Regions from separate parts of the Halobacillus sp. ACCC02827 genome, predicted to be linked through region 1. Evidence: predicted binding sites of a transcription regulator. Region 1 holds the regulator's gene; the other holds the start of a gene.

What was found. Region 1 encodes NrdR, which represses ribonucleotide reductase genes. Its sites were predicted from a motif close to AACACNATATATNGTGTT; they were not measured.
Region 2: QRD89_RS11585 (vitamin B12-dependent ribonucleotide reductase) is a predicted target of NrdR. The motif match lies at 2,515-2,532, and genes of this name have one in related genera.

Annotation. Positions count from the first base shown of each region.
Region 1 covers NZ_CP128168.1:2,417,680-2,422,155, reverse strand. The annotation lists gene QRD89_RS12895 (glyceraldehyde-3-phosphate dehydrogenase) at 30-1,064, shown strand; gene speD (adenosylmethionine decarboxylase) at 1,311-1,688, shown strand; gene QRD89_RS12885 (hypothetical protein) at 1,842-2,216, shown strand; gene nrdR (transcriptional regulator NrdR) at 2,255-2,719, shown strand; gene QRD89_RS12875 (replication initiation and membrane attachment family protein) at 2,789-4,144, shown strand; gene dnaI (primosomal protein DnaI) at 4,161-4,476, shown strand, end outside.
Region 2 covers NZ_CP128168.1:2,177,994-2,182,469, forward strand. The annotation lists gene QRD89_RS11585 (vitamin B12-dependent ribonucleotide reductase) at 1-2,420, opposite strand, end outside; gene QRD89_RS11590 (rhodanese-like domain-containing protein) at 2,775-3,155, shown strand; gene gcvPB (aminomethyl-transferring glycine dehydrogenase subunit GcvPB) at 3,237-4,476, opposite strand, start outside.

The DNA.
Region 1 (4,476 bases):
AAAGTATATCATATATAGGGGGCTGGAACATGGGAAAAACAAAGATTGCCATTAATGGGTTGGGAAGAATTGGCCGTATGGTTTTTAGAAAGGCTGTCATCGATAATTCTGTAGAATTGGTGGCTGTAAACGCCTGTTATCCAGCTGAAACCATTGCTCATATGCTGAAATATGATAGTGTTCACGGTCGATTTGAAGGCAAAATCCAAGCGGCGGAAGGGAATCTTGTCGTCGATGGGAAGGTCATTCGCTTGTGTTCAACACGAGATCCGCATGAGCTGCCGTGGGATGAACTGGGTGTCGATATTGTCATTGAGGCTACAGGCAAATTCAAAACGAAGGATGAAGCGTCCCAACATATCGAAGCAGGAGCAAAAAAAGTCATCATAACAGCTCCCGGTAAAGAAGTAGATGCTACGATTGTTATGGGAGTAAATGAAGATAGTTATGTACCGGAACAGCATCACGTCCTGTCCAATGCTTCTTGTACGACCAACTGTCTTGCTCCTGTTGTAAAAGTATTGGAAGACCAATTTGGTATCGTCAACGGCTTGATGACTACTGTTCACTCTTTTACAAACGATCAGAAGAACCTGGATAATCCACATAAGGACCTCCGCCGCGCCCGGGGCTGTACACAGTCAATTATCCCGACTTCGACAGGGGCTGCAAAAGCATTGGGAGAAGTGATCCCGAGCATGCGGGGGAAACTGAACGGAATGGCGCTGCGGGTGCCTACTCCAAATGTATCCCTTGTTGATCTCGTCGTTGATGTGAAACGCGATGTGACGAGAGAAGAAGTGAATGAGGCGTTTGCTGGTATGGCAAGGTATGAAATGAAAGGAATCTTGGAATTTAATGAGGAGCCGCTCGTTTCCATAGATTATACGACGTCCCCTTCTTCTGCGATCATCGATGGATTGTCCACCCAGGTGATCGAAGAGCGTAAAGTGAAGGTGCTGGCTTGGTATGACAATGAGTGGGGATACTCCTGCCGGGTTGTTGACCTTGCTAAATATGTCGGGAATATGATGCAGCAGGAGAAAGCGGTCCGCGTGTCTTGAGAAAGCACTAGAAAGCATCCCGAATGTATCGTATACTAGGACCCGGTGACTATGGTTTGCTATATTTGAAATAAATCTTGCAAATTACGGGTAAACCATATATACTTTCTTTTGAACTTCTGAATTTCTTATGTTTTCATGTCTACTCAAAGGGTTAGGACCTCTCAGGACTAACTTTCCCCCATGGTAGTGCATGACTGTTATTTCAGAGGGGAAGAAGTTAATGTACAAAGGGGGATCCTTAATATGGATACAATGGGAAGACACGTAATTGCTGAACTATGGGATTGTAATGAAGAGAAATTGAATGATATGTCGTATATAGAGCAGGTTTTTGTTGATGCTGCTTTGAAAGCGGGAGCAGAAGTAAGAGAGGTCGCTTTTCATAAGTTCGCTCCACACGGGGTGAGCGGAGTGGTCATCATTTCCGAATCGCACTTGACGATTCACAGTTTTCCGGAGCATGGATATGCAAGTATCGATGTCTACACGTGCGGCGACCGTATTGATCCGAACGTTGCAGCCCACTACATCGTTGAAGCACTGGAAGCAGGGAAGAATGAAACCGTGGAAGTACCGAGAGGGATGGGACCTGTGGAAGTACAGGAATCTCGTGCCCTTTAAAAAGAGAAACGCAGTAAATCGAGCCGCGCAGAGAAGTCTGTGCGGTTTTTTTGTATGGGGTCAACTCTCCTTTGGTAACTGTTATTTCTTATTTTGAAGAATCATGTTAAAATGATGGAAGATCATGTCGAATGGATTGAAGGGGCCAGATAAGTGAAAGCATTTATATCAAGATATATCAGTAATCACTCAGAAACCAGTGAACAGCATAAGGATGAAGAACTTGTCACACACTATTATAAAGCAAAGCGTGATGACGTTTTCCGTGCCGTGGAAGAACTGTTTCCCGCACCCTCACAGATTGTAGCATCCTCGAAGGAACGCGGCGAACTTACGATTAAATATAAAGGGAAAAGGCGTGCTTTCATTGTTGTGACTATCATTATGGTCCGTCCTTTCCGTACCGCTGTTGATTTTTCCGTAACAACGGATTCCGGTGGACCCGTTGATTTCGGATACAGTCGGAACACCATTGTTTCGTTGTATAAGCAGTTGGACAGCCAATTTCAGCCTGTCGATCCATCATAAGCGATGTGGAAACGAAGACGATGTGGAGTTGATCAATTTTGAAATGCCCTAATTGCCACTACAAGAGTACGAAGGTGCTTGATTCGCGGCCGATTGAGGATGGCCAGGCCATACGCAGGCGGAGAGAATGTGAACAGTGTGACTTCCGCTTTACCACGTTTGAACGAATTGAAGAAGTTCCTTTGATTGTAGTGAAAAAAGAAGGCACAAGAGAAGAATTCAGTAGAGAGAAATTGATGCGGGGCTTGATCAGAGCTTGTGAGAAGCGCCCGGTTGCGGTCGAGGAACTGGAAGGTGTGACACTGGACATCGAGAAAGAACTCAGGAACCGCGGCGTCTCGGAAGTGTTGAGTAAAGATATAGGAGAAATGGTCATGGGGCGTCTTTCTGGAATTGACGAAGTCTCTTATGTCCGTTTCGCATCCGTCTATCGACAATTTAAGGACATCAATGTTTTTATTGATGAACTGAAGGATTTAATAAAACACGAAGATGACAAATGAGCCGGCATTGGCTCATTTTCTTTTTCAAGGGAAACCGGGTAATATGAAAGGAAGAAGGAGGTGCGGAAGATGAATCATTCGATAGGGAAGTTACTCCCGGTAGATGGTTTTCGAGTTGTGAAGCGGGGGGAGCTGCCGAGGAATTTTCATCGTTCGTTATCCCATTTGTATCAACCGATCGTCGGTCGTCTGGCGATTTCTTTATATCAGATTTTATTATCGGAGTCTGAAATGAATGCTGCAGAACAAGTACAGACCCACCACACGTTGATGGGCTATCTGTCTGCGCCATTGGATAAGATCTATGAAGCCAGGAAGAAGCTGGAGGCAATCGGCCTTCTGCGTTCTTTCCAGGCAGAAGGGGGAGGGGCTCATGCCGAATACATGTATTACCTGTATCCTCCCTTCTCTGCGGAGGAATTCTTCATGGATGATATGCTCTCCCTTCTGCTTTACCATGAAATCGGACAGCGCAAATATGAAAACTTAAAAGAACGGCTCATCTGCAAAGAGTACGTTCTGGATGGTTTTGGAGAAGTCACTGCAACTTTCGATCAGGTATTTCATGCGAAAATGCTTGAGACCGTACAGGCCGAGACCACCTCCCTTGCGGATAAGCAGAATCAGAAAGAGAGCCGAGGGCCTGTGACGTCCCAAACGAAAGTGGATTTCGACTGGCTCCATCATGCTCTAAAGAAACGGATGTATCCGAGTGAACAGATTCTTACAGGACGGAATAGAAAGTTAATTCTTCAGCTAGCCACGCTGTATGATTTATCAACGATCGACATTGAAAAAGCCGTGACGTGGGCGATTGATGAAAATCATTATCTCGTAGAAGAAGAATTTAAAGCCGCCTGTCATGATTTTCTGAAGGAAAAGCCTGTCCCGAAGAAGCAGTCTAATATAGATGCTCGAGAAAAAACACAGGACACAGGAGCGGAAGAAAGTGTGAGTAAAGAAGATCAGTTTATTGCCATGCTTGAAAGAAAATCACCAAGGGAACTTCTTGAAGACCTTTCTCAGGGCAACAGGGCATCTGACCAGGATTTGAAGCTGATTCGGGACGTCATGACAGAGCAGGGAATCAACCCCGGGGTCATGAATGTTCTTGTTCACTACGTGCTTTTGAAAACAGATATGAAATTGTCCAAGTCTTATTTGCAGAAAATAGCCGGGCACTGGGCACGGAAAAACGTGACTACTGTGCGTCAGGCGATGAATCTTGCTAAGGCTGAGCATCAGAAGTATCAGCAGTGGGGTCAGCAGAAGTCACAGAGACGTGTGAATACGAAAGAAGAAGTCATTCCGGCTTGGTTCAACAAGGACGCAGGATCCGGTGAGAAAGTTTCTGCTTCGGTTAACGTGGATACGGATGATATCGCTGCACGTATAAGGAAGTTGACAAGCAGAGAGAACGGATGAATGAGGAGGTGGCAGAATGGAACCGATCCAGAAATCATTGAAGAAATGGATGAGAAACAATAAAACCTTTCAAGATCGAATGAACAAAATGAAAGAAGAAGTGCTCCAGTCGGAAGATGTACGGCAGCTGATAGAACACCATCCGGAGTTGACGGAGAAGAGCATGGAGAAGAATCTCATTAAGCTCTATGAGTACCAGTCCCAATCGAAAAACTGTGAAAAGTGTCCGTCACGTGAAGCGTGTATTAATATTCTCCCTGGATACGTGCCGCGTGTGGAAGTAGATGGCCAGGAAGTGAAGCTTGCTTACGATAAGTGCAGCCGACAAAGGA
Region 2 (4,476 bases), 240 kb from region 1:
AGAACGACACGCGGCGTCTTCTCCTCTTCTTCAAAGAGTTCTGTCTGTTCGCCGTCGAAATCATTCTCTTCTGCTTTCAACGTGAGCACCTGGCTGTCACGGCTTCCATCCACATACACCGTACCGCCTTTCGCTCCCCCGCGGTATAGGCGTTGATAGACGCTCTCTACCTGTTCGACCGTGTATCCTTTCGGTGCGTTTACCGTCTTGGAAATACTGCTGTCGACCCAGCGTTGGATAATGCACTGCGTATCTGCATGTGCTTCGGGGCTGAGAGTCATTGCGGTTACGAACCATTCTGGAAGCTCGTTTGGATCCTGTTCCGGGTGTTCATCCAAATATTCCTGAAGAATATCTGCTTTCACTTCAATAAACTTACCTAGACGTCCGCTTCGGTAGTAAGAGAAGGAGAAATAAGGTTCCAGACCAGTACTAACGCCCACCATTGTGCCTGTACTACCTGTCGGAGCAACAGTCAACAAATGGGAGTTGCGGATACCGTAAGTCAATACATCTTTACGGATATCCTCAGGCATGTCTTTCATATAACCTGTGTTGATAAAACGCTCACGAAGCTCCTTTGTTTCTTCTTCTGTCTCTCCGATCAGAAACGGGAAACTTCCTTTCTCTTTCGCGAGTTCAATCGATGCACGATAAGCCGTGGTCGCAATGGTTTCAAAGATTTCATCGACAAGTTTATTTCCTTCTTCGGAACCGTAGACGGATTCACAGTAAATAAGGAGATCGTGGAGCCCCATTACCCCTAATCCAATACGACGTTCACCAAGAGCCTGCTTCTTATTCTCTTCCAGGAAGTATGGCGTTGCGTCAATAACGTTATCCTGCATACGCACACCACGCTCGACCGTTTGTTTCAGCTTAGCGAAATCGACCTGCTTGTTAGCCTTATCGGCGACACTGGCCAAGTTTACGGCAGCAAGGTTACAAACGCTGAACGGCGCTAACGGCTGCTCTCCACAAGGGTTTGTCGCAACGACTTTTTGACCATAAGCGGTCGCATTAGTTTTCTCATTGGCATTGTCGATGAAGAAGATACCCGGCTCTGCTGAGTACGTAGCACAAATATTAATCAAGTTCCAAAGTTCTTTCGCCTTGACTGTACGGTACGTACGGACTCCAAAACCACGTTCCTCCCATTCACGGACGTCGCCGCTGTTGTGCCATTCTTCGTTATACACACGCATTTCCTCTTCTGTGTAATTCTCCACGTCCGGGAATCGCAGTTCGTAGGCAGCGTCCTGATCGACAGCTTCCATAAATTCTTTTGTGACACAGACGGAGATATTGGCTCCCGTCAAAAACTCGGAATTATGAACGGTATAAGTGCCGCCGATTTGAAGCTTTTCTTCTGCTTCGCGGATGCTTTGGTCCGTAAAGCCCCCTTGTCCTTGGATATGCTTGTAATTCACGACGCTCTGATAGAGATCTTTCTCCGTCTCCGTAAGTGGGGTGAATTTAAGCTTGTCCTTGGCAAGCTGCTTAATTTGTTCATCTTCTGTATTTTCGATCAGGTAACGCAGGATTCGTGGATTCTGCATTTTAGAAATGATGAATTCAAGAATATCCGGATGCCAGTCTGAAAGCATAATCATCTGCGCACCGCGTCTCGATCCACCTTGTTCAACCAAGTGCGTTAATTTCGCAATGTCATCAAGCCAGGAAACGGATCCGGATGATTTACCGTTCACTCCACGGGCCAGCGTATTGCGTGGGCGCAGTGTGGAACCATTCGTACCGACACCGCCTCCTCGTGACATAATTTCCATCACCTGTTTTCTGTGATCGGATATGCCTTCCCTGGAATCCTGGATATAAGGCATCACGTAACAGTTGAAATACGTAACATCCGTTTGGGAACCGGCACCATAAAGCACACGGCCGGCAGGGATGAAATTCATATCAGAAAGTTCTTCGTAGAATTTCTCGAAACTTTCCTGTTTCTTAAGCGGATCTGTTTCCACTTCGGACAGGCCTGTCGCATTCCGAAGAGCGATCTGTTCGTAATATACCTCTAACGGTTTATCAATCGTGTCAAGGTTTCTGCGGATCAATCCTGACTCCTGCTCTTCCGGTCTGTCAAGGACGCTTAGGAATTCATCTTCGACACGGACAACAGCTTCGTGCTTCTCCCAATCAATCTCATGAATGAAGCCAAAGCCTCGAGCCGGGAACTTAGGATCGTCTTTGACCGTGAGAACAACAAAGTCTCCCTCCGACAATGTAAGTTTCTCTGTATCTTTGAATGCATAGCGGTCCAACATGACAAGCCGGGACACGCCTTTGTGTGTAATAGACATGTTTTCTGTAATTTCATGTACTTGCGGAAACTGACGGATATCTGCGTTCAGTCTTTCCACATTAATCTTTGTATGGACATCGGTGGAGGTTGACGTCTGCATCTTGCATCTCTCCCTTACTAAATAAAAAATCGATATAAGTAACATACCACATTTTCAAAAATATAATCAATATCTTGTGCCCTTTTTCAGAATATATTCAATATCTTGTGTTTTGAACAAAAAGGTAGAAATTTGTCAATCTAATAATATTACGAGCGAAGCCGATTTGAAAAGCAATCCGAAGCAAAAACAGCCGATTATCCTTCTTTTCCATTTATTCATCTGTTGCATTCCCACTTCCATCGGAAAACCATGATGGCGCATGTTTTTGCTTAAACACGGAAAAATATTTTTGAAATGCAAACGATTCCCTCCTATAATAGATAGAGAAAGAGAGAAAAGGGGGAGGCACATATGGATTTATGGATTTTAATCGGTGCACTGGTCTTGATCATTGCTTTTGGATTATATAGATACTTCAAAGCTAGAAAAATCATGACGACACTGACGGAAGAACAGTTCCGCGAAGGATACAGAAAAGCCCAGCTCATCGACGTCCGGGAACCGAAAGAATACGAAGGCGGACATATACTGGGCGCGAGAAATATTCCACTATCGCAGCTGCGCAATCGTCTTGTTGAAATCCGCAAAGATAAGCCGGTGTACCTGTACTGCCAAAGCGGTGCCAGGTCTGCACGTGCAGCTATGCTGCTGCATAAAAACGGCTACAAAGATTTGAACATGCTGCAGAGCGGATTCAAAAAATGGTCCGGAAAGATCAAAACGAAGAAGTAATATCCTGCCGGGAGATTACTCATTATCCCAATCATGATAGAAAAAAGCAAACCGGAGTCCTTGAAGGGACTCCGGTTATTTTCATTCGCCTTTCCGGTATCTCAACACCGGTTTCCTTGCCGCCTGTGTTTCATCCATGCGGCTCACGATTGTCGTATGAGGAGCTTCCTGAACAATTTCAGGATTCTCTTCTGCTTCTTTGGCTATTTGAATCATCACATCGATAAAGCCGTCCAGCGTTTCCTTGGATTCGGTTTCCGTCGGTTCGATCATCATTGCTTCCTCGACGTTAATCGGGAAATAGATGGTCGGTGGATGGTACCCAAAATCAAGCAGGCGTTTTGCTATGTCCAACGTCCGTACTCCGAGCTTCTTCTGACGTCTGCCAGATAAAATAAATTCATGCTTACAATGACGGTCAAATGGAAGGTCATAATACTCCTGAAGGCGGCGCATCATGTAGTTGGCATTGATGACAGCATACTCACTTACCTTCTTCAAGCCTTCCGCCCCCATTGTACGTATATACGTGTAGGCACGAACGTTGATGCCGAAATTACCGTAATACGGCTTCACCCGGCCGATAGAATCCGGTCGATCATAATCAAAGATGTACTGACCGCCCTGTTTCACCAGAATCGGCTTAGGCAGGTACGCCGCCAGTTCTGCAGTTACCCCTACAGGCCCGGAACCAGGTCCTCCCCCGCCGTGTGGACCTGTAAACGTCTTATGCAGATTCAAGTGGACGACGTCAAATCCCATATCCCCGGGGCGGGCATAACCTAAAACAGCATTCAGATTGGCACCGTCATAATAAAGCTTTCCGCCTGCTTCATGAACGATCGCTGCCATTTCTTCAATATCCTCTTCAAACAGACCAAGCGTGTTCGGGTTTGTCAGCATTAAGGCGGCCGTCTCTTCATCGACCACACGTTTTAAATCTTCCAGATCGACGAGCCCGCGATCATCGGATTTAACGGTTACAGCTTCAAATCCTGCGACTGTTGCGGAGGCTGGGTTCGTTCCATGCGCAGAATCCGGAACGATAACTTTCGTACGGTTGTAATCCCCATTCGCTTCATGGTAGGCACGAATCATCATTAATCCCGTCCACTCTCCATGCGCACCCGCTGCCGGTTGTAGAGTGACGGTATCCATCCCGGTTATAGCAGCAAGCGATTCTTGAAGGTCGTACATTAAATGCAGGGCACCTTGTACCGTCTCCTCCGGCTGATACGGGTGGATGTGGCTGAAGCCAGGAAAGCGGGCAACATCTTCATTCATTTTAGGATTATACTTCATCGTACAGGAGCCGAGTGGA